One region of the Lactobacillus sp. ESL0791 genome, then DNA from elsewhere that is predicted to be linked to it. Evidence: predicted binding sites of a transcription regulator. Region 1 holds the regulator's gene; each other region holds the start of a gene.

Region 1 (6,044 bases):
CCTTCATAAGCGGTGGCGGCAAGGACAATTAATAAAGTAAGGCCAAAGTGTAGTAGCAGCCTAACAATAGGGAAGTTGTCAGTTTGCAGAATTTCCGACAGCATACCGATTAACGCGCTCATTACAATAACTGTCAGAATATTTTTTTGACTGGGAAAAGTTGCGGGCGTTTTAAACAATAGGAGCATCAAATATGCAAATGCGCCAAAGCCAATCCCATAAATTGCTTCCGATAATATTCGTTTCATCTGGGCCTCCTATATTCCTAAAAAATTCATCAAGTCTTTGACGTATTTGCGGCTGACACTGGTACGAAAATCTCCGGTTAGTTTGGCGGTTAGGTTTCCGGAAAAACTGTCTTCAAGAGCCAGCAAATGATCGACATTAATGATTGCATGTTTGGAAATTTGTAAAAATTGTTCTGCGGGTAATTTACGGCCAAAGTTTGCCAATGTGTCTTTAGCATGAAAAATTCCGTTGGTCGTGTAAATTAGTAGTGCCGCATTATAAATATCAACGAAAATAATCTCGGCAGTTTTGACCATCAAAATCCGCTCGCTTGTTTTAATAGCAACAATGCTGCTTTGCCTACCTTCATTATAATTGTCCAAATAGTGTAAAAGTGCCTCAACCTCCGGGCTTTTTTCGGCAGCCTTGATAACTATAGTTGGTTCATGAGCATCAACTTTTGCATCTTTTTCAAAACTTACATGCACTTTCATCACTCCTATGCTTTTACTTTTTGCAATAAGTAGTCAACTAGTAGTGCGGCAAACAAAATGCTTATGACAACCAAAAATGTTTGCTGCAGCGTTAATAGATGGTTCCATTTTAACCGGATTCCCATTATTTTGGCAAATTCAGCCCGCATGGGTTGAGCAACGGAATTGCCGACTAAAAGTTGGCGGTAAATAGATGCAACATAGGTTCCAGGTGTTAACTTCATTAACAGCTGCGCAAATTTTGGCAGGCTGCCTAGTGGCAGGTATGCACCCACGAGGAACCCGGATGCCGTGCCGATAATCGTGCTGAATTGTCCTAAAGTTGCATTGGTCTTAATAAAGTAAAGAAGAAGATCGTTTAGAAGTACAGCCAAAATTGAGCTTAGAATAATTATCAGGCAAATTTGCAATAAATTATGCCAAGGGAAATTCAGATTATCAGTAAGATGGAAGTAAACCACCATGCTGATTAGCAGAACTAATTGTAGGATAATACCGATGATTGTGCTGCTGATTAAATAGCTGAGGTGAATTTGCCAATTTGAGCGCTTAGTCAAAGTCAAATCGGCCAAGACATTGGTTTCGCGGTCACTGACGAGCACGGCCAAACCACTCAGCGTGGTTGTGATACTGGTAACTGCCAGCGTGCCGCCGATTTGCCAACGATCTAGCAGTTGTTTGGAATTTGGTAGCTGCTGCCAGCTGGTTTGAAAAGTCTTTTTTAAAAAGACTACGTACAAAACAAAGGTAATCAGTGCACCTAGTAAAGAGAAGAAAACACGCGCATGATTTCTAAAGTATAGTAGTAAATTTCTTTTACATAAGTAAAACATTATTTCATCTCCCAACCAGTAATATTCATAAAGGCGGTTTCCAGACTTCCCGGTGAATAGGAAAAATCACTTAGATTTTCGTTCACAAGCAGCAAAATATTTACTGCCGCAGCTGCACTTTTAGGTGTAAGCACAAGTGCAGCTTTTTCTTTTTTAAAGGAAATTTGCCTTTCATTAAGAGTTGCTTCTAATTTGGCAAAATTTCCGCTTAAGCGCAGTTCATTTTGCGCATTTGCAGCAACTATTTCTTTGGTTGTGCCGCTGGCAACGATTTTGCCTGAATTTAAAATGTAGGTAAAATCGGCTCGACTGGCTTCTTCAAGGTAGTGGGTCGTCAGCAAAATTGTTAGGTTTTCTTTTTCCTGTAATTGCAGCAGTAGTTTCCAAATGGCAGTGCGGGTCTGGACATCAAGACCGGTTGTGGGTTCATCCAAGAATAAAATATCAGGTTTGTTCAGCAAGGCACGGGCAATGTCGACGCGCCGCTTTTGGCCGCCGGATAAACGGCCATAACGCTGGTTAATAAATTTTTCAAGTCCTAGTTGTGTACCTAAAAGGCTAATGAGTTTTGGGTCAAATTTAGGATACTGGTGTGCGCGGATGAGCAAATTTTCCTTAACCGTTAATTCGTTATCGAGCACGCTATTTTGAAAGACCACACCAATTTTAGTGTATGGCTGCAAATTAATTGTGCCGCTGCTGGGAGTACTGATGCCGACCAGCATATTGATGAGGGAGGACTTGCCGGCACCATTTGTGCCCAGCAAGGTTGTGAAACTGCCCTGCCTGATTTGCAGATTGACTCCATTCACGACAGTTTTATCGTGGTATTTTTTAGTTAAATTTTTTGTTTGCAATAACATTATTGAACCTCTTCCTTAAGTGCTGGTTTTAGATTAACAATTTTGCGCAAACTAAGAAATAAAATGCCGACAAATGGTTGAAATGGGTAGATAAGTGGTTAAATTTAGCAGTTGAGTGGTTTTTGACTTAAAAAGGTCTATAAAAATGATAAAATCGGGTAGTTTGTGAAAAAAATACTTGCAAAAGTTCCAACATTACAGGTAAGATAGTATTAATCGACGATTCCAATTCACAAGTAAAAAATATATGGAGGCTTCTGTAAAAATGGAAAAAATAAAAATCCCTACGGCAACGGCAAAAAGACTGCCGCTATATTACCGCTATCTCGTTATCTTGAATGATGCAGGTAAAGAAAAGGTATCTTCAACTGAATTGTCTGAAGCGGTTCAGGTTGATAGTGCATCAATTCGGCGCGACTTTTCTTATTTTGGTGCTTTGGGGAAACGCGGATATGGTTATGATGTAAAAAATTTGTTAGCCTTCTTTAAAAAGATTTTGAATCAGGATACTTTAACAAATGTTGCACTGATTGGTGTCGGCAACTTGGGTCATGCTTTGCTGAATTATAATTTTAAGCGCACTAACAATATCCGCATTTCTTGCGCCTTTGATATTAACAAAGCAATTACCGGAAAAATATTGTGCGGTGTGCCGGTTTATGATATGAGTGAACTAAAAAAGCAAATTACTGACCAGCAGATTGAAATCGCGATTTTGACGGTTCCATCAGATACGGCACAAAAAACGGCCAATGAAATGATTAATGATGGGGTGAAGGGGATTATGAATTTCACACCAATCCGCTTGTCAACACCGGCCGGCATCCGCGTGCAGAATGTTGATTTGGCAACAGAACTGCAAACCCTAATTTATTTCCTGGATTCAGAAAAAGAAAATAATAAGTAAAAAATATGAAAGCAGTTTGCATTAGCAGATTGCTTTTTTTGCAATTCATAATATAATTAAAGTAACAAAATATTAAAATCATTATTCTTAATTATAATGAAAGACAAGTGGTGAATGAGATGGATAATAGTAAGAAACGCCGAATTTTAGAGAATATTTTTTGGTTTGGACTGGTATTTTTAGCCATTATTTTTTGGCAGAAAAATGACTGGAGCAATTTGTATTTGATCTGGTCAGTTCTAAACTTTATCTTATCGTTAACGGAACTTGTTTTGTTTCCGGTGGTGCGGGATTCCCTGCCTCAGCAGTTAATCAATGACCTTGGCAGTTGTTTTGCAATGCAATTTGTGCCGCTATTAGGCACTTTCCTGCCAATGGATACGGGCAGGCATCTGCAGGAATTCTATATTATTCTTAGTATTATGCTAATAAATATGGTAATTATTACTGTTGGTGATCTTGTTCAGGATCGAAAAATGACGAAGGAAATGTCAAAGTAATTTAATGGTAAAAGTGTTAATCATAAAATTTAAGAAAGCGATCTTTAGGTATATAATAAATCTAAATATTTTAAGAGGAGAAAAATCATGAATTTAAAAAAGACACTTGTTAGTTTAGTTGCTGCAGTAGGGATGCTTTCTTGTGGTTTAATGCAACCGCAAAAAGCTGCCGCAGCGATGAATAAGAATCAAGTTATTAATATTGTTAAAAAAGATGCCAGCAAAGTAACTAGCGGGAAATTAAATGCTGATATGAACTTTAAAGTTGCGAAGCAACCAACCACAATCAAAGCAGATGGCGATTTTGGCGGGAATCCGCTAGTCAGTCATATTAATTATTCTATTAATACTGACGGCAAGACCCAGAATAATGAAATGTGGATTGATACAAAGAACAAAGTTACTTACACTAAGCATGATGATGCATGGGTTAAAAGTGCTACGTCTAATGATGCAATGCTTGATTCTGTGACTAATTCGGCTCTGTCCAAGAAAAATAGCAGTTTCTATAAGCAACTGGCTAAAAAGGGTAAATTGACGCGGGATGGTGATTCTTACGTACTGACTGCTACGATTAACCAAAAGAAGCAGCTCAAGAAACTATTTGCTTCGATGGCAAAACAATATTTGAATCAAGGGCAGTATCAGCAGCTTGAGAAACATTTTAGTTTTGGCCTTTATCATATTAAGGTAACGGTTACCGGCGAAAAATTAACGTCTTACCAAGTTAAGTTCTCAGCTAAATACGGCAAAACATATTCTTTGGCTGCTACAGTTGCAGTTTCCGATTTTGGTAAAAATAATCAATTGGCAATTCCGGCAAATGTTCTTGCTGCCGCTCAATTACCAGCTGCTGTTCCATATAAATAATTGACAAAAAGCTTGATAAAGCGACAATAAGAGCGAAGTTAGCACTTGAAACAAAAAAGTGCTAACTTTTTTCTTGCTTTTTTTTCTAAAAGAGGTTATTATCATAGATGTAAGTTAGCACTTAGCTAATAAGAGTGCTAATCATCAAAAAGAGATTTAAATGATATAGGAGGGACAAACGTGTTACAACCAATTGGTGATCGCGTGATCGTAAAAGTTAAAGAAGAAGAAGAAAAAACTGTAGGTGGAATTGTTCTCGCTTCTAATGCTAAACAAAAACCAACTGAAGGCGAAGTCGTTGCTGTTGGTGAAGGTGCTCATAACAGTGTTGGGGATCTAATCCCGTTAACTGTTAAGAAAGGCGACGTTGTTTTATACGATAAGTATTCTGGCACAGATGTTAAATACGATGGTGAAAAATACTTAGTTCTTCATGAAAAAGATATTTTAGCAATTGTTAAATAAGTAAGGAAGAATATAAAAGATGGCAAAAGATATTAAATTTTCAGAAAATGCAAGACGTTCCCTATTAAAGGGTGTAGACAAGTTAGCTGATACTGTTAAGACAACAATTGGCCCTAAGGGCAGAAATGTTGTTTTGGAGCAATCATACGGCAATCCAGAAATTACTAACGATGGTGTCACAATTGCCAAGGCAATTGAGTTAAAGGACCACTACGAAAACATGGGTGCCAAGTTAGTTGCCGAGGCTGCACAAAAGACCAATGATATTGCTGGTGACGGTACGACCACTGCCGTTGTTTTAACCCAAGCAATTATTCGCGAAGGTATGAAGAATGTTACTGCCGGTGCTAATCCTGTTGGCGTTCGTCGCGGAATTGAAAAGGCTACTAAGGCTGTAACTGATGAGTTACACAAGATTAGCCACACGGTTTCTTCAAAAGACCAGATTGCACAAGTTGCTTCTGTTTCATCTTCTTCTAAAGAAGTTGGTGACTTGATTGCCGATGCAATGGAAAAGGTTGGTAACGATGGTGTTATCACAATTGAGGATTCTCGTGGAATTAACACTGAATTGTCAGTTGTTGAAGGGATGCAATTCGACCGCGGCTACCTGTCACAATACATGGTAACTGATAACGACAAGATGGAAGCAGATTTGGACAATCCTTACATCTTGATTACCGACAAGAAGATTTCCAACATTCAAGACATCTTGCCATTGCTGCAAGAAATTGTTCAACAAGGTAAATCATTATTGATTATTGCTGACGACATTGATGGTGAAGCTTTACCAACACTTGTTTTGAACAAGGTTCGTGGGACGTTTAATGTTGTTGGTGTTAAGGCTCCTGGCTTTGGTGACCGTCGTAAAGAGCAATTACAAG
Region 2 (6,044 bases), 230 kb from region 1:
CGGGAGTTTGCGGAAGCTGGTCCTTACTATGCAGCTCTGTTGGTGCAGACGATCGGCTGGTCGGAAGCAGGCCCAAGAAGAAATGCACATGCAGAAATTCTCACGCCTGATAAGAAACCAATTCCACATTTGTATGGTGCTGGTGAGTTGGGCAGCAACATGTCAAACCTGTATCAAGGGGGCTCTGACTTGGCTGACTGCTTGATTTTCGGTAAAATCGCTGGTGAAAATGCGGCCAAAGTTAAAAATGATGCGGTTGGGCAAACGGCAACTTCTGCTAAGACCAAAGTTTCATTAGCCTCTGATATTAAGACAGAAGATTTTGCAACTGGTGAAAACCAGTATATTGGCAAATCAAGCACCGGTATGGGTGATGAAATCGTTGTGCGAATAACCGTTGATGACCAGAAGAGTTTAACGAAGGTTGAAGTTTTGAAACAGACCGAATCTGATGATTATGGTTTGAAGGCAATTAAGGAATTGCCCGACGAAATGGTTGCGCAGAATACATATGACGTTGATGCCATTTCAGGTGCTTCCAACACAAGCCGCGGCTTGAAAGATGCGGTTAAAAATGCACTGGATAAGATAAAGTAAAAAATTTTCATTACGAAAGGAACGCTAAAACGAGTTTTTAGCGTTCTTTTTTCTTCTATTTTTCTTTGTTTTGTGAATTTTATCTCTTTTTAAATAATTAATTAAGATCTTAGACACATACTGCAATTTTATGAATGTTTGTAATAGTATGAACGTATATATTTATTTGGATGATAGAAATGAGGTTTTGTAAAATGACTAATAAATATCAAAAGTTACTGACACCCTTAACTTTCCAGAGAAGCGGGGTAACGATTCCTGCTAGAACAGCCTTGTCGCCGATGCTGTCGCTTTATGGAGAAAAAGATGGGACCGTTGGTCAAACAGCATTAAATTATTTTGGAACTAGGTCAAAAGCACAAGGCTTATTGATAACGGGTGCTTCTTATGTTTCGGAATATGGTTTTTATGATAACGAATTGGGCCTGAACGATGATAAATTTCTTCCAGGGCTGACTAAATTAGCGCAAATAATGAAAAAAGACGGCAATAAAGCGATTGTTCAACTTCATCATGCTGGTAAGCAAGCCTCAGGTACTGCGGCTAAATACGGCTTTGTTCAAGTACCAAGCAAATTACCGACGACAGACTCTGATGGGGTTCCTACAAAGGAAATGAGCGAAGAAGATATTGAAAATGTTATCAATGACTTTGCATCTGCGACCAAGCGGGTTATTAAAGCTGGCTTTGATGGTGTTGAGATTCATGGTGCTAATTGGTATTTGTTACATGAATTTTTCTCACCGCTTTATAATCAGCGGACTGATAATTGGGGTGGCAGTCTTGAGAAGCGGATGCGCTTTCCATTAGCTGTTGTCAAAGCCGTCAAAAAAGCTGCTGAAATTAAGCCTGATTTTATTATTGGCTTTAGAATGACTCCCGAAGAAAATATGCCGAGTCGGATGACTGCAAATTTGGCCACGACTAAGGGCTATTCTGTGGAAGATGGTTTGAAATTGGCAAATAAGCTTGCTGATTTGGGGATCGACTACATCCATTATTCACTTTTTAGTAAGTATGATGTTGGTCCTGAAGGCAGCTCGCAAAGCTATGGTCAAATGCTTAAAGAGGCTGTTGGCGATCGTGTGACAACTATTATTTCTTCAGGCGTTCATACTGCTGATGATGCATTAGATGCTTTAAATCACGGCGACATTATTGCAATCGGGCGGGAATCACTGGTTGAACCTGAATTTACTGAAAAAATTAAAACGGGCAATGTCGAGCAAATTCGAACAGAAATTACACGCGAATCAGCACAGAGTCTGGCTTTCCCTGATGCGTTGGTAGACCTGCTTTTAATGAAAGATACACCGTTTTTAGTTGAGGGACGTGAAAACTTAACGGTGTTAAAGGATAATAAAACAGAAGAAAAACCTGTTGAGCCTGCTACTGATACAACTAGTGGTGCTTCCAATTAAAACGAATTTACTATTTGAGTTTATATAATTGTGTAAAATTCCTAATCTTGAAAAATTAGGGATTTTCTTTTGCAGTAAATTGCTAATTTTTGCACAAATGATAAATTTTTGTTAAGTGAAAGAAAGCGTTTAATATATTGAAGACTAAGATTATATAATATGATCAGTAATCAGAATATAAGTAATCGTGATTAAGTCACTGATTGTGAAAGATGAGGTAAGTGATGATTGTAAATTCGAAAATTGACTATGATGCAAGTTATGACGTTGTTGTGCTTGGTTTTGGCGGTGCCGGCGCAACTGCCGCGCGTTTTGCTGCTGATAATGGTGCCAAGGTTTTAATGGTTGATTCCGCACCGGAAGGTCATGAGGGTGGAAATACCAGGTATTCAGCCCAATTAATCGGTAGCGGCGATGATTTTGCCGAGATGAAAAAATATTATCAAAAATTGACGGCACCGATGACACTTGATGAAGAGATGGTTGATACTTTTGTTAATGGGATGGTTAACATGCGTGATTATGTGCAAAAGTATCTTGGCGTAAAGCCGTGTAGCCTGCGGGAATATTTACCACAAATGCAGAGTGGATATTGGGAATATCCAGAATATGATGGTGTTAAGTCTTATGATTTTACCACTGTTCATAAGGGACTATTTGATGCTGCCTTGTGGCAAAACCTCAAACAGCAGGTGGTTGATCGACAGGATAAAATTGCGGTTTTATATAATACACCTGCTAAGGAATTGATTCAGGATGTTACTTCTAAGGCAATTGTCGGTGTTGTCATTGAGCGTGACCATGAACTGCTCAAGATTGAAGCTAGGAATGGTGTGGTGCTTGCTACTGGTGGTTTTGAAAATAATCAACAGATGATTGAAGACTATTTAGGAGCTAAGAAACTTGCGCCAGTAGGCACTATGTATAATAAGGGTGCTGGAGTCAAGATGGCTCAAGAAGTTGGCGCCGATATGTGGCACATGCATAATTTTGAATCTGTTGGTTTGTTTCATGGAATGGCTTTTGCTGTTGAAGATGGTAAACGCGGTCGACTACTAGTTGGACCGCAAAATGTTGTTGCTTCAAATGGCAGCTCGTTTGTGATTGGTGATGATGGAACCAGGTACTTTAATGAGGCTGAGGAAAATCGTCACGGTCATATTAAGAACCACGGTCAGTGGAAGGTGCCGATGAACCAGGAACATCCGTATCTGATTTTTGATGAGGTAAAGAAAAAGGAACTTGATAGCGATGAGCTCATCGGTCAATATGCTCCTTATACAGAAAATATTATTAAAGCTGATTCCGTTGAAGAATTGGCTGGTAAGATTAAGGTTGATCCGGCCGTTTTACGGGAAACCTTCGATACCTTTAATCAGGCAGCCGCTGCCAAGAATGATGCTGAATTTCATCGTGATCCAACAACGCTCAGAGCGTTTGTTGCTGGCCCAATTTATGCAGTAAAAATGGAGCAAGGAATGCTTAATACTCAAGGTGGTCCGAGAAGAAATGCGCAAGCTGAAGTTTTGGATGTTAAAGGGCAAGCAATTCCGCACCTGTATTCTGCTGGTGAACTTGGTGGCATTTGCGCTAACCAGTACCAAGGCGGTGGCAACTTGGCCGAGTGCTTGATCTTCGGTAAAATTGCTGGTGAAAATGCAGCTAAAGTTAAGAATGATCAGGTTACAGTTGATGCAGAGACAGCGGTTAAACCACAAGTTTCCTTAGCTTCAGATATCAAAAAAGACAATTTTGCAACTGGTAAGAATCAGTATATTGGTAAGTCAAATACTGGGATGGGCGACGAGATTGTTGTCCGAGTAACTGTTGACGATCAGAAAAATTTGCAAAACGTCGAGGTTTTGAAACAAGCCGAATCCGATGATTACGGTTTGAAAGCCATTAAGGAATTACCTGATGAAATGGTTGCCAAGAATACGTACGATGTTGACGCGGTTTCGGGTGCGTCCAGCACAACGCGTGGGTTGAAAGATGCAGTTAAAGATGCACTAGATAAGATAAAATAAGTAATAGTTTAGAATAAGATAGCATGCTAAAAAGCCCGCAGCAGATGATTGCTGAGGGCCTTTAGTGTAGAAGAAAGGTTAAATAAAGTACTTCATGACGAAGGGAATAAATTCTTTGATAGTGGGGTTAATACTATTTTTTAAAAACGACAGGCCATAAACATAAGGATATTCATTTGGATATTCTAATGGGATGACTTTAAAATCAGGTGAATCTTTAACGCTGGCTAAATCCACCATCATAGCAATGCCGAGGTTGCCTTTGACAAAGGTGTGGCACAGCAATACCGAATCAGAATATAGGTAATGAGCGTTGGGACATTCTTCCTTAATCAGCTGTTGGAGCTTGAATTGTCGCGGCGGGCAGATATTGGCATTAAAGAAAATCATTGTCTCATTTTCTAAGTCGGAAATCTTTAGGGATTTGCGGTCAGCAAGTCGATTATCATTAGGCACAATACAGGCAAATTGCCCTTTAATCAGCGGAATGAAGTTAATATTTTGTGAATTGATAATATCCTGCATTGAGAAAATAATATCGCATTGCTGGCTTAATAAATGTTGTTTTAAAACATTGTGATCAAAATTTTCCAAATATAGGCGGGAAGTGGGGTGCAGCCTATTAAATTGGTTAATTAATTCGGGAAATTTTTTGATTTCGTAGTAGGTACTGGTGTAGCCGATTGCTAAGGCTGAAAATTCTTTTTCTTCCGCTGTTCGCGCACTTTCAATTGTTGAATCTAATTTGACGAGAATTGACTGGACGTTGTCATGTAAAATTTTACCGCCATCCGTCAGCTCTACAGTGCGCTTGCTGCGGTTAAATAATTTAAAGCCTAGATCTTGTTCTAATTTATTGATGGCGTGAGTTACTGCCGGCTGGGTTAAATTAACATTTTTGGCAGTTTGTGAAAAATTCAACGTCTCTGCAAGATTAAGAAACAGTCTTAAGTATTCAGTATTCATAGCTTTTCTCCATTATTAATAAAGCTTTTTTATTAATAATAATACAGTTTCATTTCACTGTTTGCAATTTACGTGATATTTTTAACATATAATAAAAATAGACAAGGAGAATATTATAATGGAAAAATTGAAATCAGGTACATATAAAGTTACTGCAGCAGGTTATGAAAATAATACAACAAATTTGCAGGTTGAGATTGCCGATAATCAAATCAAAAAAATTACGACAAATAAGGAGATAGTTCCTAATAGTCTTGAGGATGCAGTGTTTTCACAAATCCCCCAAAAGATAATTTCAGAACAGTCTTTGGCTATAGATGTCTTAACCGGCGCTTCTTATTCAAGCAAGGGATTGATTGATGCGGTTGCGGATGTTATTAAGCAGGCTGGCGGTGATCCTAAGGAATTTAAGTATGGTGAAACCAACAGTTCAGCAAATACTGCAGAAACTGAACCAGCAAAAGCAGAAGAAGTTGAATATAAAAAATGGTGCAGTAAACCAGCTAAGATCGATCGGCAGATGGAGACAGATTTCTTAATTCTGGGAGCCGGAATTTCTGGGTTAGCAGCAGCCGTTCAGGCTGGTGAGCTTGGAATGAAGACAACGGTGGTTGAGAAGAACAGTTTTGTTGCTGGCAATGGCGGCGGCGTTGAAGGTATCTTCGGCATAAATACCGACATGCAAAAGGCCGTAGGGATTCATGCTGAAAAAGAAGAAATCATTGCTCGGGAACAGGAACTAGGCCAATATCGTGCTGATGGTTCTTTCTGGGTTGATTTGGTCAACAACTCTGCCGAGAATATCAATTGGCTGTTAAAACAGGGGGTTCAGCTGACCAAAGTTGATGATTACCACGGTACTTGTGCCTTCCCGACCTTTCACTGGTTTAAGGGCGGCTTTGCTTCGGAAGGTTATGTTCCTTATATGAAAAAACGGGCAGATGAGCTTGGCATTAATTTTGTTTTGAATTCTAGTGCCATTGGAATTATTTATGATGGTACAAAGGTAACCGGTGCCTATATCCGTGATGCT
Region 3 (6,044 bases), 1.5 Mb from region 1:
ATTGGCTAATAGCTTGCTCACCGTAATCAGCTGACTCGCTTTCTTTTACAACCTCAACTTTAACGGGGCGCTTTTTCTGATCAACTGTTACTTTCACTGCAATTTCATTACCAATTCCGCTAGTTGAGTGACCAATATATTGGTTAGCACCTACTTCGTATGATTCAGTTACTTGAGATTTTGCAGTGCTAAGTTGCAATGGCACCAATTTATCAGCACGTAAGTCATCTTTTGACTTTGCAGCATTTTCACCTGCAATTTTACCGAAGATTAAGCAATCCGCAAAATCACCCCCACCATTATATTGATTAATATTTACATGTCCTAATTCACCGGCTTCATATAAATGTGGTATAACGCGGCCTGCCGTATCTAAAACTTCCGCTTTTTCATTTCTACGTGCGCCACCCTGGGTGTTAAGCATTGTATGCCGCTTGGCTAACGCATAAAATGGGCCTGACATAGAAATCTTTTCCATAGTTTCTGGATTACGTCCTAATTGATAATCGCATTTTTGCTCAACAAAGAAGTTATAATTCTCAATTGTTTGTTGCAGCACTTGCGAATCAACACCTATCGTGTGAGCTAAATCTGAAATAGTTGCAGACTTAACTGCTGTATTTAATATTGCTTTTTGCAAATTATCATTATCAGCTTGCATAAACTCATCGTATTTCTTTTGATCAAAAATCAAATATGGATGTTGCTGAACCGGCAGAACTCTCCATAAGCCATGATAATAAGTGTGTCCATGACGTGACTTATCATCTTCTGGCAAATATCTGGTACCATCATCACCAACTGAAATTAATGATCCTTTAAACATTTCGGACCAGTTATTAATCTTAAAATATGCTCGCTGACCACCTGGAATAGAAAAACTAGTAGGAGTACCCGGTTCATAGTTATTCATGTGCCAAAGACCTGCACCAACTTCAATAGCCATTTTAATACCGTCACCTTTATTGTAAAGAGTTCCATAAGGTATTAGATTAGTTTCACCGAGATAATCTTGTATCATTCGGTCATTATTTTCAAATCCGCCTAAAGCTAATATGACACCATTATTGGCTTTAATATTAAGAAGTTTATCAGCATACTTAATTTGTACACCAATAATAGTTTTATTTGCTGTTTGTAGTAAGTGTTGTGCTGGTGCTTTGTAAAGTATGTCAATGTGACTTGACCGTGATATTACATTTTTCCGTAAAATTTTCCACAGTGCAGAATCAAATACTTGAGGATGAACTAATAAATCATCACCTGTTTCGCTGCCAGCAAATTCAGGAAATTCAACTGCTTTAAACGGCAAAGTTTTGTCATTTTTAGCATCTAAATTCTTTTTTACGCTATATGGTTCACAGCCTAAATATTTACGAAAGTAATTGGGCAAATCAACCATGCCGTGAATAAATGTATCCAGTACCTTTTCATCCAATTCAAGTGGTGAAGTCATTTGCTGATAATATTTCTTAAGCTTATCAAAATCATCACCTGTTTCAACAATTTGACCAGCATAACGAGTATTACCGCCTTCATGACCTTCTGGTGCACTGTCTATAAGCAAAACTTTAGCATTATTGTCAGCTGAAAATCTTGCAGCAGTTGCGCCAGCTCCACCAAATCCAATTACAATTACATCATAAACGGCGTCCCAAGAATTTTTATCGTAGAACATAATTACGCTCCTTTTTATAAAATAATTTTGACTAAAAATTTCAAATATATTATAGTGTATAATTTCACATATTTAAAGAATAATTCTACTCTTTTGATTAAAAATCAAGATTAATATGGAAGCTAATAGATTTTTATATACAAACTATTATGTGTCTGGGAAAAAACTAGCTTCTTGGACAAAAAAATATAGATCAAGAATTCCTTTTGGGAAAAACTTGCTCTATTTTTTTGAACTCCAAACTTTCTTTAAGTGGTATTACGGAAATTAACAGGAGGCTATGGCCTCTTTTTTGTATTTTTAAAGCAAAATAAAATCCTGTTAATAAGATACCATAAGGTACTCATCAGCAAGATTTATTGTACAGCCTTCTTTTTTCTTTGAAAATTACTTAATTAAACTATTGACTTATTCTTACTTATGGTTTAAATTAGTCAATAATTAAATAATTATGAAACGAGGCAAATGACCTTGTTTTTACTGACTAATTTGTTTTAGTTATGGAGGCACAATAATGAAAGAAAAAGTAGAAAATCTGGATTGGAATAATTTAGGGTTTCAATATCATGACTTACCTTATCGCTATGAGGCGAAATATAAGGATGGCAAATGGGGTGAAGGAAAGTTAATTACTTCTTCAACTATGGAATTATCTGAATGTGCGGAGGTTTTACACTACGGACAAGAAATTTTTGAAGGCCTGAAGGCTTATCGACGTAAGGATGGTAGAATCAATCTGTTTCGTCCGGAACAAAATGCTCACCGCTTTACACTGTCTGCTGGCCGTCTGGCCATGGAACCATTTCCTGAAGATGAGTTTGTTAATGCGGTCAAGCAAGTAGTTGAAGCTAATAAGGAATTTGTGCCTCCTTACGATAGTGGTGCCACTTTGTACATTCGGCCCTTGATGATCGGAACTTCTAAGGTTATTGGCGTGCAGGCAGCAACTGAATATACTTTTCGCGTCTTTGCTACACCGGTAGGCGCCTACGTCAATGGTTTAATTCCTGCAGCTTATCAAGTTAGTGATTATGACCGTGCAGCTTATGCGGGTACCGGCCGTTCAAAGACTTCTGGTAATTATGCCAGCAGTTTATATCCATCGGTTGAGGCGCATAAAGAAGGCTTTGCTGATTGTTTGTATCTTGATCCGCGTGAACACAAGTACATTGATGAATTCGGTGGTGCTAACTTCTACGGTATTACAAAAGATGGTCAGTTTGTCACACCAAAATCTAAGTCAATCTTGGTATCAATTACTAAGCGTTCGCTTTTGGAATTGGCCGAGAAGCAAGGCTTGAATCCGGTTGAAAGAAAGATTACTTTGGAGGAAGCCTTTGACTTTGCTGAAGCTGGGGCCATGGGAACCGCGGCCGTCATTTCTCCGGTTGGTTCAATTACTTATAAGGGCAAGAAGCATGTCATTTACAGCGAAGAAAAACCAGGCCCGATCACAACCAAACTTTATAATGAATTGGTTGCAATTCAGTACGGTGATACCGAAGATAAATATGGTTGGACGCAGACGTTAGAATAAACGACAATAACTTATTTAGAAAACTTCAGAGCTTGAATACAGACTCTGAAGTTTTTTGTTTGCACTAATTTTTTGTAAGCTAAATATTATGCAGAGCATCATTTTTTACCTATAATGGTGAATATTACTTATAAAAAGTAGGGAGGATGTCAAATGAGTAAACCAATTATCGGAATTGCTGGCTCCGAAATTATTGATGATGGAGGAATGTTTCCTGGCTACCGGCGCAGCTATGTTAACGAAGATTACGTAGATTCGGTTGTGCAAAATGGCGGCCTGCCTTTAATAATTCCGTTTACGGAAAATGATGAAGTGATTAAAGCGCAGCTGGAGCATGTTCAGGGCCTGATTTTGTCGGGTGGACATGATGTTGACCCGCATTTGTATGGTGAAGAATTGTTACCAAAAATTGGTAAAACTTGGCCGGCCCGTGATCACTTTGACATGTTGCTGTTAAAGTTGGCTGAAGAAAAAGGACTGCCGGTTTTGGGGATTTGTCGAGGTGCACAAATTATTAATGTTGCTCATGGCGGCAGTTTATATCAAGATGCTTCTTATAGAAAAGAATTAACTTATAAGCATGAACAGGGTCATACGCCAAGCCTGCCGACACACGGGATGCAGGTTAAAGCTGGCAGTAAGTTAGCACAGATTTTAGGTAAGACCGACTTTATGGTTAACTCTTTTCATCATCAACTGATTAAAAAGGTAGCATCAGACTTATCGGCAGTTGCTAAAGCACCCGACGGTGTGGTTGAAGGAATCGAAAATCAGACTGGCACGGTAATTGGTGTTCAATGGCATCCAGAAATGCTGCACCGTAATCCGCAAATGTCATTTATGAATAATCTTTTTAAATTTGTAATTGACAATGCAAAGTAGAAGGGGAAATGTAATTAATGGGTGAGAGTAAAAAAACAGGAGATAAATTAGGATTTTGGTCAATTGTCTTTTTGGCAATTAATTCGATTATTGGCTCCGGCATTTTTTTGACACCGGGAAGTGTAGTTAGTCAGGCCGGCAGCAAAGCAATTTTGGTTTACTTCATTGCTGCCTTGATTGCTGCCGTTTTCGCTGTCTCATTTGCTGCGGCGGCAAAATATGTTACCAAGTCGGGTGCATCCTATGCTTACTCAAAGGCAGCTTTTGGTGACAATGTCGGGTTTTACATGGGCGTTTTGCGCTACTTCTCGGCAAGTGTTGCCTGGGGCGTGATGGCTGTCGGTGTAATTAAATCAACCATCTCAATCTTTGGCGGTGATCCGAATAATATCGTCAGTGTCACAGTTGGTTTCATTGTCCTAATGTTGCTCATCACAATTATTAATTTATTTGGTCAAAAAGTTGTCAAGTATGTCATGAACTTGGCAACAATTGGTAAGTTGGCAGCATTAATCCTAATCATTGTTGCCGGTGTTGTCTTATTAATCACAACTGGAGCTTCGCATAATTTAAATGCGGTTGACCAAATGACGCAGAATGGGCAAAAAATTGTTCCGACTTTGACCACAACCGGTTTTGTCATGGCCATTGTTTCAGCTTTTTATGCTTTCACGGGTTTTGAATCTGTTGCCTCTGGTTCCGGTGATATGGATAGGCCGGAAAAGAATCTGCCAAAAGCAATTCCGCTAGCAATCTTGATCATTGCGGCGATCTATATGGGTGTGATTGCGGTAGCGATGATGCTTGACCCGCGGGCATTGATGACGACGAAGCAGGTGGTCGCAATTGCGGCAATTTTTAAAAATGAAATTTTACGCGATGTTATCCTAGTTGGTGCGCTTATTTCGATGCTGGGGATTAATATTGCTTCCAGCTTTAATGCACCGCGGATTTTGGAAGCAATGGCCAAAGAAAATCAGATGTCAAAAGCTTTGACCAAGCGTACAAAAAACAACTTTCCGATTCGGACTTTCTTTATCTCGGTTGGACTGGCAATTTTAATTCCGATGGCCTTTCAATATGATATGACAAACTTGATTACATTAAGTGCCATGGTCAGATTCTTGGGCTTTATCGTTGTGCCGCTGGCAGTAATCAAGTTTTATCGCGGGACCAACAGGGAAAAAGTGCTGAGTGCACCAAAGAATGTTTGGACTGATGTGGTGATGCCAATCTTGTCGATTATTCTGGTTATTTTCCTATTAATCGAATATAACTGGAAGGTACAATTTGGTGTAGTCGTTAATGGTCAAGTTGTTGGCATTAACTGGTATGCAATTATGATAATGATCTTTGGCTTTATTGTATTGCCGCTTTTAATGTTTTGGCTGTCCAGAGCTGAGCGGAAGAATGGAAAATAGAAAATCAACGATTAAATTTATGAATCGTAATTCTTTCAAAAGTGAAATAATTTAACCATAATAAACCCCCGAAGTTAGTTTTCCTAATTTCGGGGGTTTATATTAACCTGTGTTAATTATTTTCAACCAGGTTGATCTTATTTATTTGTAAGATATTTAGTTACAGCATTAGCTGCATTTCTTCCAGAATAGGCACAATAACCAGCGGCTGAACCACAAACATTTGGTCCATAGGTATCACCTACTAAATTACCAGCTGCATCGACACCAACGGCATATAAACCGGAGATTGGGTCACCGCTTGCTTTAAGAACTCGATTAGACAAGTCAACTTTTAAACCGCCTAAAGTTGTAAATGCACCAACACCTAAGTGAAAGGCATAGAATGGACCCTTTTCGACAGGAACCATGAATGTTGATTGTTTTCCGAAATCGTCATCGATTCCCTTTTTGGCTAAGAAATTATAACGATCAATAGTTTGATTTAAGTTAGATAAGTTGAGTTTTTTAGCTAATTCGTCAATTG
Region 4 (6,044 bases), 1.7 Mb from region 1:
CACAATAACCGCAATTTTCAATTTCATCACCTCAATTTCTTAATCCTGATAATGTTTCTGAACTTCTCGAGCGATCGTCATTCTCTGAATTTCATTTGTTCCTTCCAAAATTTGAAATCCCTTGACATCTCTCATCAGTTTTTCAACAGGGTAAGCCTTTGTATAGCCATAGCCGCCCAAAATTTGAACAGCATCAGATGTAACTTTTTGTGCGACATCCGTCACATAAAGTTTAGTCATTGCGCCTTCCATTCGAACTGACTGGTTTCTATCCATCATTTTCATCGTGTTGTTAACTAGCAAACGTGAGGTTTCAACCGCAGTAGCCATATTTGCTAACATATTTTGCACTGACTCAAACTGCCCAATTGCTTGTCCAAATTGCATACGCTCATTAGCATACTTGCCTGCTTCATTTAGTGCTCGCTGCATGATTCCAACAGTAAGCGTAGACACATAGGCCCGTGATAAATTCAAACTACTTAATGCAATATTAATTCCGCGGCCTTCCTGCCCAAGTAAATTTTGCGCAGGAACATGAACGTCTTTAAAACCTAAAGGCACCGTATTTGACAGTCTCAATCCCATCTTATCTTCATGTTTGCCAACCCAAATTCCGGGCGTATTCCGATCAATCATAAAAGCAGACAAGCCGCGATTGCCATTATTCGACGTTCTAAAAATGCCAATATAAACGTCTGCTATTCCACCATTAGTTGCAAAAGCTTTATTTCCATTTAAAATATACTCATCGCCTTGACGGCGGGCGGTAGCCTTCACAGAACCGGCATCAGAACCGGCATCAGCTTCTGACATTGTAAATGCCGCAAAACGGCCGGGTTTTAGAATATCCGCTAGTTTTTGTGCCTGCTGCTTTGTCCCAGCAAGCATCACACATCTTAAGGCGACAAATGAGGTAATTAACGTTAACGCATAGCCTGCATCGTATTCTGCCAATTTTTCAAAAACTAAGGCTGAATCTTCAAAAGACAGACCTGCTCCGCCATATTCTTTAGGTATCTCTAACATGTGAAGTCCTAATTTCATGGCAGGTACAAATGATTCTTTAGGACAATCACCTGCTTGATCACATTTTTTTACGAATTCGGGATTTAAAAAGCGATCGCCAAATTCTTGGGCTAAGTGAATGTATTCTCGTTCTTTTTCTGTATACTGTAATGCCATCTATCCTTATCCTTTACTTAATTGGCTCACCGAGATGATGAACTCCGTATGCAGCTCCATCAGCTAGCATTTGCGCAATTTTTTCTTCACTGTAGCCCAAATCATCCTTTAAAACTTCACAGGTATCAGAGCCCTGAGCACGCGAAGGAGTTAGCTTAGGCTTACCTTGAGAACTAAAACGAACTGGATTAGTCGGAATAAACCGTTTGGCACCAGACGGGAATTCCATCAATCTAATTTCGTCATTATCTAATGCTTCCGGATCCTGATAAATTTCTTCCGGAACTTGACATGCTTCAAGTGGTAAATCTTCTTTGCCAAATAAATCGATCCAATATTTTAATGGCTTTTTCTTAAATGCATCTTCCAAAATCGCAATTACTTCGTTGCTTGTACCATTGGCATTTAGCGTGTCCATTTTGTTATAACGCGCATCACCTTTAACATCATCCCGACCAATGTCGTGCATAACTTTGTCAAAGTCACGGTCATATTCAGGAACACAAAGTACAAACCAGCGATCATCTGCAGTTTTGTAAGTATCATTGAACGGATTGGTTACTTCTTTACGGCTCTTAGGATATTCATTACCATACTGCGCAGAAACCATCGCAATATTTTGCATAAAGATTGCCGCATGATTCAAATTAACAGTAACCTTATCACCCTGACCGGTCCGCTGTGCTTGAAGTAAGGCAGCACAGATCCCTGCAGCTAGCGTCATCGATACTTGAAAATCGCCATAGCCATTTACCGGATTATATGGGTTGCCGCCTTTATCTACAGTGGTTCCTTGAACACCACCTCGAGCTTGGTAAGCAGTAGCGTCATAACCGGCAGCATCCCTTTTAGGACCAAATTCTCCGTAGCCACGGTCTTGAGCAAAAACTAATTTAGGAAATTCTTTATGCAATTCTTCCCAAGTAATCCCCATGTGTTCCAAACTTTTGGTTCTAACTGAAGTTAAAAACACATTCGCGGTCTTGAGCAAGTCTTTAAATGCCTGCATTCCTTCCTCAGTTTTCATGTTTAGTGTCACAAAGCGCTTGTTCATGTTTGAAACATCAAAGCCCAGGTTTTCGTCATCCTCATACTTCATTCCAAATACTGCGCCTTGTGTACGGCCAGCATCACCCTTAGGAGCTTCAACTTTAATAACATCGGCCCCCCATTCGCCTAATACTCGACCAACAGTTGGTGCTGCTAAAAATTGTGTCAGATCAATAACTTTTATACCTTTTAAAATTTCATTAGCCATAATATTTATCTCCAAATTTATCTATATTTAATTAAAAAGAAGGTCAAATCAAAAAACTTCTTGTCTTTGAATTCAACCTCCTTTTACTATATCAATCTTAATTACTTAAAATTAAAGACTAGTAATTGGCGTATGACCACCATCTTTAATTAACAAGCGTCCCACAGTTAACCGTTGAACTGAACGTGGTCCCTCTTCAAGCCACATAGCACGACAGTCACGGTACAAACGTTCAGCTGGACCGTAAGGGTTGTCTTGGAAGTAGCTAATTCCGCCGAATATTTCCATCATGTAATCAGAAACAAGCTTAACGGTATTGATACTTTCTAATTTTGCCATCGATGCTTTCTTAGTAATGTCCTTACCTTCGTCATAATCTTTTGCTATATCCCAAAGCATTAGGCGCAATGCATGAATACGTGAACCCATATCAGCTATTTCAAAAATAATTGATTGCCGTTTACATAGCGGTTTGCCAAAAGTCACACGGTCTTTTGCATATGCAATTGACATCTCTAACATTCTTTGTGCCATTCCTAAATTGGAATCAGCAATATGAGCGCGTGAAAGTGACAGTGATGAAATAGCCACTTTCATCCCTTCACCACGTTTCCCTAACATATATTTGTCAGGAATACGCATATTAGTAAATTTAAGATCAGCGTGTCCGGCACCACGGCACCCCATCATTAAAGGCATTTCGTTTGCTTCAAATCCTGGCGTATTGGTTGGTACCCAAAATGCAGATAACCGTTCATCACCAACCTTATCTGGATCGGTAACAACAATTAAGTATGTAAAGTCGGCAACATCGGCGTGAGAAATCAACGTTTTTTCACCATTAATTACCCAATCATCACCATCTTTAACTGCTAAAGTATGCAAATCAGCGCCGGTACCGCCGCTTTTTTCAGTTAAAGCAAAATTGGCAAAAATTGTCTTATCTTGAAATTTATTCATATACTTATCTTTAAGTTCTTTGCTACCAAAGTTATCCAAGATTCGCCAATTCATATCAGAAGCATGATGCAAATGCATTCTAATACCACCTTGCGTCCTAGAAAATTCTTCCTGAACTTGCAAGATCTGTTTTTCACTTAATCCCCAACCACCATATTGCTTAGGTAAAGCAAAACGATACAGGTCATGCTTAATCGCAATCGGAAAATAATCTTTAGGAAACTTCCGGTTTTCTTCAATGTATGGCGTCATGCGATCAAATTCGTTTTGTGCCAGGTGTCTAATCTCTTTCAAATAATTTTGAAAATCTTCATCAGACATCGACTCACCCGGCTTTGCCTTATGCATAATCGGTGTTTCTTCATACGGTGGCATTGTGTGCAACTTTTTTTGCTCAGACATAATAGTCTCCTTTTAATAATTTAGTGTTATTACGCAAATTTTTGCGTATTTCATCTTGACAAGATTCATTATCTAAGCAAAAATTAAGTTTGTAAAATTGATAACAAAGTCGTAACTATTATTTTTTTTAATATTTATAAATCTAAATAACAATATTTTTGCAAATCACAATGTTTTTATCACTTAAATATCGAAAAGCTCATAGTTGACTATCGCTCATAACTTAATAACCATACAGTTTAAAAGTGCTATAAAATTCAGCTATATGTTTATAAATAAAAACGAAAGCGCTTTTTTGAAAGAAGAAATAGTATTTAACCGTGAGCTATTTAAGCAATTATTGCTTCTGAGGTTAAAATTATGAATTTGAATCAACTCTATTATTTTCGTGAACTAGCCGAACAAAGACAATACACCAAGGCAGCAGACAGTTTGTTCATTAGCCAGCCTACTTTATCCGTTTCAATAAAACAGCTAGAAACGGAATTACATTGTAAATTATTTAAACATTCTGGCCGATATGTTCAATTAACGAAATATGGTCGTATTTTTTACAATACTGTTATTAACTCATTAAATGTTCTGGACAATGGAAAAAAAGAAATCAAGCAAAAAGTTAGTCAAGATCAGGGTAATATTAATATCGCTGCTATTCCCACAGCTATCGGGACATTATTACCGTATCTAACTAAAGAATTTCAACAAGAAAGTACTGTTGCCCCTCATTTTATTTATCATGACAATCCTTCATACCAAATTTGTGAAGGAATTAAAAATGGGTGGTATGACATTGGTATTTGCTCTTTTGTTCCCGAATATAGTTCCTTTACCTATGTTCCGCTTTACACTGAAGAAATTATTGCCATTGTTTCTAAAGACAATGATCTGGCTCAACTCACTGAAATCTCCCCTGAAGAATTACACGGTGAGACTGTTATTACCTATTCCCAAAAAATTCAAATTGGTAAAGACGTTACTAATGCACTTTTGGCAAATGCCTCTGACTTAAACATTATCAATCGCTTGCATGATGAGCTAGCTATTACAGGTCAAGTATTAACAAATAATGTCGTAGGGATAGTGGCTAACACCATTTATCTTAGTGGTTTTGATATCCATAAAATCAAAGTAACACTGCCGCCAAATACACGGCAGGTATATTTGGTTTATGATTCCCAGCAACAATTTTCACCAGAAATTATTGATTTTATTGATTTTTTAAAAAAGAATAAGAATAAAATTCAAAAAATTGTTGATCAATTTTTAAACGTAAAGAAATAATTATGACAGAATTTATTACTTAAGCTTAGGCAGTAAATTCTGTCTTTTTTTGATATAAAGGAAAAAAACACCCTGTTAGCATAACGCTACAAGGTATTATCAACGGGATTAACTATCCACTCATTCTTAATATTTTTAGAGGGCAACAATTATTTTAGTTTATTTAGTATTACTGCCATTCCATCATGATTATTATCCGAAGTTATCACTCTAAACTTTTTCTTTAACTCGCTTGGAGCATTCGCCATCAAGACCGGATGCCCCACTACTTTAAGCATTGCCTCATCATTATAGTTATCGCCAAAAGCCCAGCAATCTTCAAGCGGGACGTTAAATTCCTGCGCCATTACCCTGATACCGTCACCTTTGGATACTCCCTTAAGCACAACTTCAAGCAAATTAGGTGCTGATTTAATCAAACAAAGTTTTGGATAACGCGGCTGTAATTCATCTTTCATCTGATCAAGTTTTTCTGGCTTACCCAATATCAAAACCTTATGGACACCGCGTAAATTTTTAATTTCAGCGATAGAGCTCGGTCTAGCCTGAACCGCAACTATTTTTTCTTCCTGCCTAATCAACTGACTTTTATGAATTGAACAATACCAGTCATTGCCACTATAAACACTCCACGAGCAGCTTTCAATAGCATTTTCTTCAACATACTGACAAATTTCCAGTGCCTGCTTTGCGGTCATAAATTGTGAACTTAGCGGACGACCCATTTCATCTATGACTAATGCACCATTATATGCGATCATCGGACAGGTTTTCATTACTTGCCCAGCAGCCGTCATGATTGCCTGGGGCATTCGTCCTGATACGGGAATAAAGACATTGCCAGCAATTATTTGCTGACGAAGCGCGATGCGTGTTTTTGGCGTAACCTGTAAATCCGAATTAAGTAAAGTACCATCAATGTCTGAAAAAATTAGTTTAGCCATTTTTCTCCCCAATA

Evidence for each region. Region 1 encodes Rex, which represses fermentation and respiration genes when NADH is low (regulators of the CRP and FNR family bind a similar motif). Its sites were predicted from a motif close to TTGTGAANTANTTCACAA; they were not measured.
Region 2: PT285_RS01950 (FAD-binding protein) is a predicted target of Rex. The motif match lies at 2,098-2,115, and genes of this name have one in related genera.
Region 3: PT285_RS10170 (FAD-binding protein) is a predicted target of Rex. The motif match lies at 1,731-1,748, and genes of this name have one in related genera.
Region 4: PT285_RS10910 (acyl-CoA dehydrogenase family protein) is a predicted target of Rex. The motif match lies at 3,895-3,912, and genes of this name have one in related genera.

Annotation. Positions count from the first base shown of each region.
Region 1 covers NZ_JAQTHU010000001.1:620,710-626,753, forward strand. The annotation lists gene PT285_RS03040 (DUF3021 family protein) at 1-248, opposite strand, end outside; gene PT285_RS11375 (LytTR family DNA-binding domain-containing protein) at 258-716, opposite strand; gene PT285_RS03050 (ABC transporter permease) at 728-1,555, opposite strand; gene PT285_RS03055 (ABC transporter ATP-binding protein) at 1,555-2,418, opposite strand; gene PT285_RS03060 (redox-sensing transcriptional repressor Rex) at 2,684-3,325, shown strand; gene PT285_RS03065 (hypothetical protein) at 3,445-3,825, shown strand; gene PT285_RS03070 (DUF6612 family protein) at 3,913-4,695, shown strand; gene groES (co-chaperone GroES) at 4,876-5,160, shown strand; gene groL (chaperonin GroEL) at 5,180-6,044, shown strand, end outside.
Region 2 covers NZ_JAQTHU010000001.1:392,182-398,225, forward strand. The annotation lists gene PT285_RS01940 (FAD-binding protein) at 1-597, shown strand, start outside; gene PT285_RS01945 (NADH-dependent oxidoreductase) at 792-2,018, shown strand; gene PT285_RS01950 (FAD-binding protein) at 2,243-4,045, shown strand; gene PT285_RS01955 (LysR family transcriptional regulator) at 4,124-5,011, opposite strand; gene PT285_RS01960 (FAD-dependent oxidoreductase) at 5,130-6,044, shown strand, end outside.
Region 3 covers NZ_JAQTHU010000001.1:2,139,741-2,145,784, reverse strand. The annotation lists gene PT285_RS10170 (FAD-binding protein) at 1-1,678, opposite strand, end outside; gene PT285_RS10165 (branched-chain amino acid aminotransferase) at 2,193-3,215, shown strand; gene PT285_RS10160 (gamma-glutamyl-gamma-aminobutyrate hydrolase family protein) at 3,369-4,097, shown strand; gene PT285_RS10155 (APC family permease) at 4,115-5,518, shown strand; gene PT285_RS10150 (FAD-dependent oxidoreductase) at 5,656-6,044, opposite strand, start outside.
Region 4 covers NZ_JAQTHU010000001.1:2,357,030-2,363,073, forward strand. The annotation lists gene PT285_RS10895 (hypothetical protein) at 1-27, opposite strand, end outside; gene PT285_RS10900 (acyl-CoA dehydrogenase family protein) at 40-1,185, opposite strand; gene PT285_RS10905 (CaiB/BaiF CoA-transferase family protein) at 1,199-2,443, opposite strand; gene PT285_RS10910 (acyl-CoA dehydrogenase family protein) at 2,555-3,805, opposite strand; gene PT285_RS10915 (LysR family transcriptional regulator) at 4,166-5,086, shown strand; gene PT285_RS10920 (Cof-type HAD-IIB family hydrolase) at 5,236-6,030, opposite strand.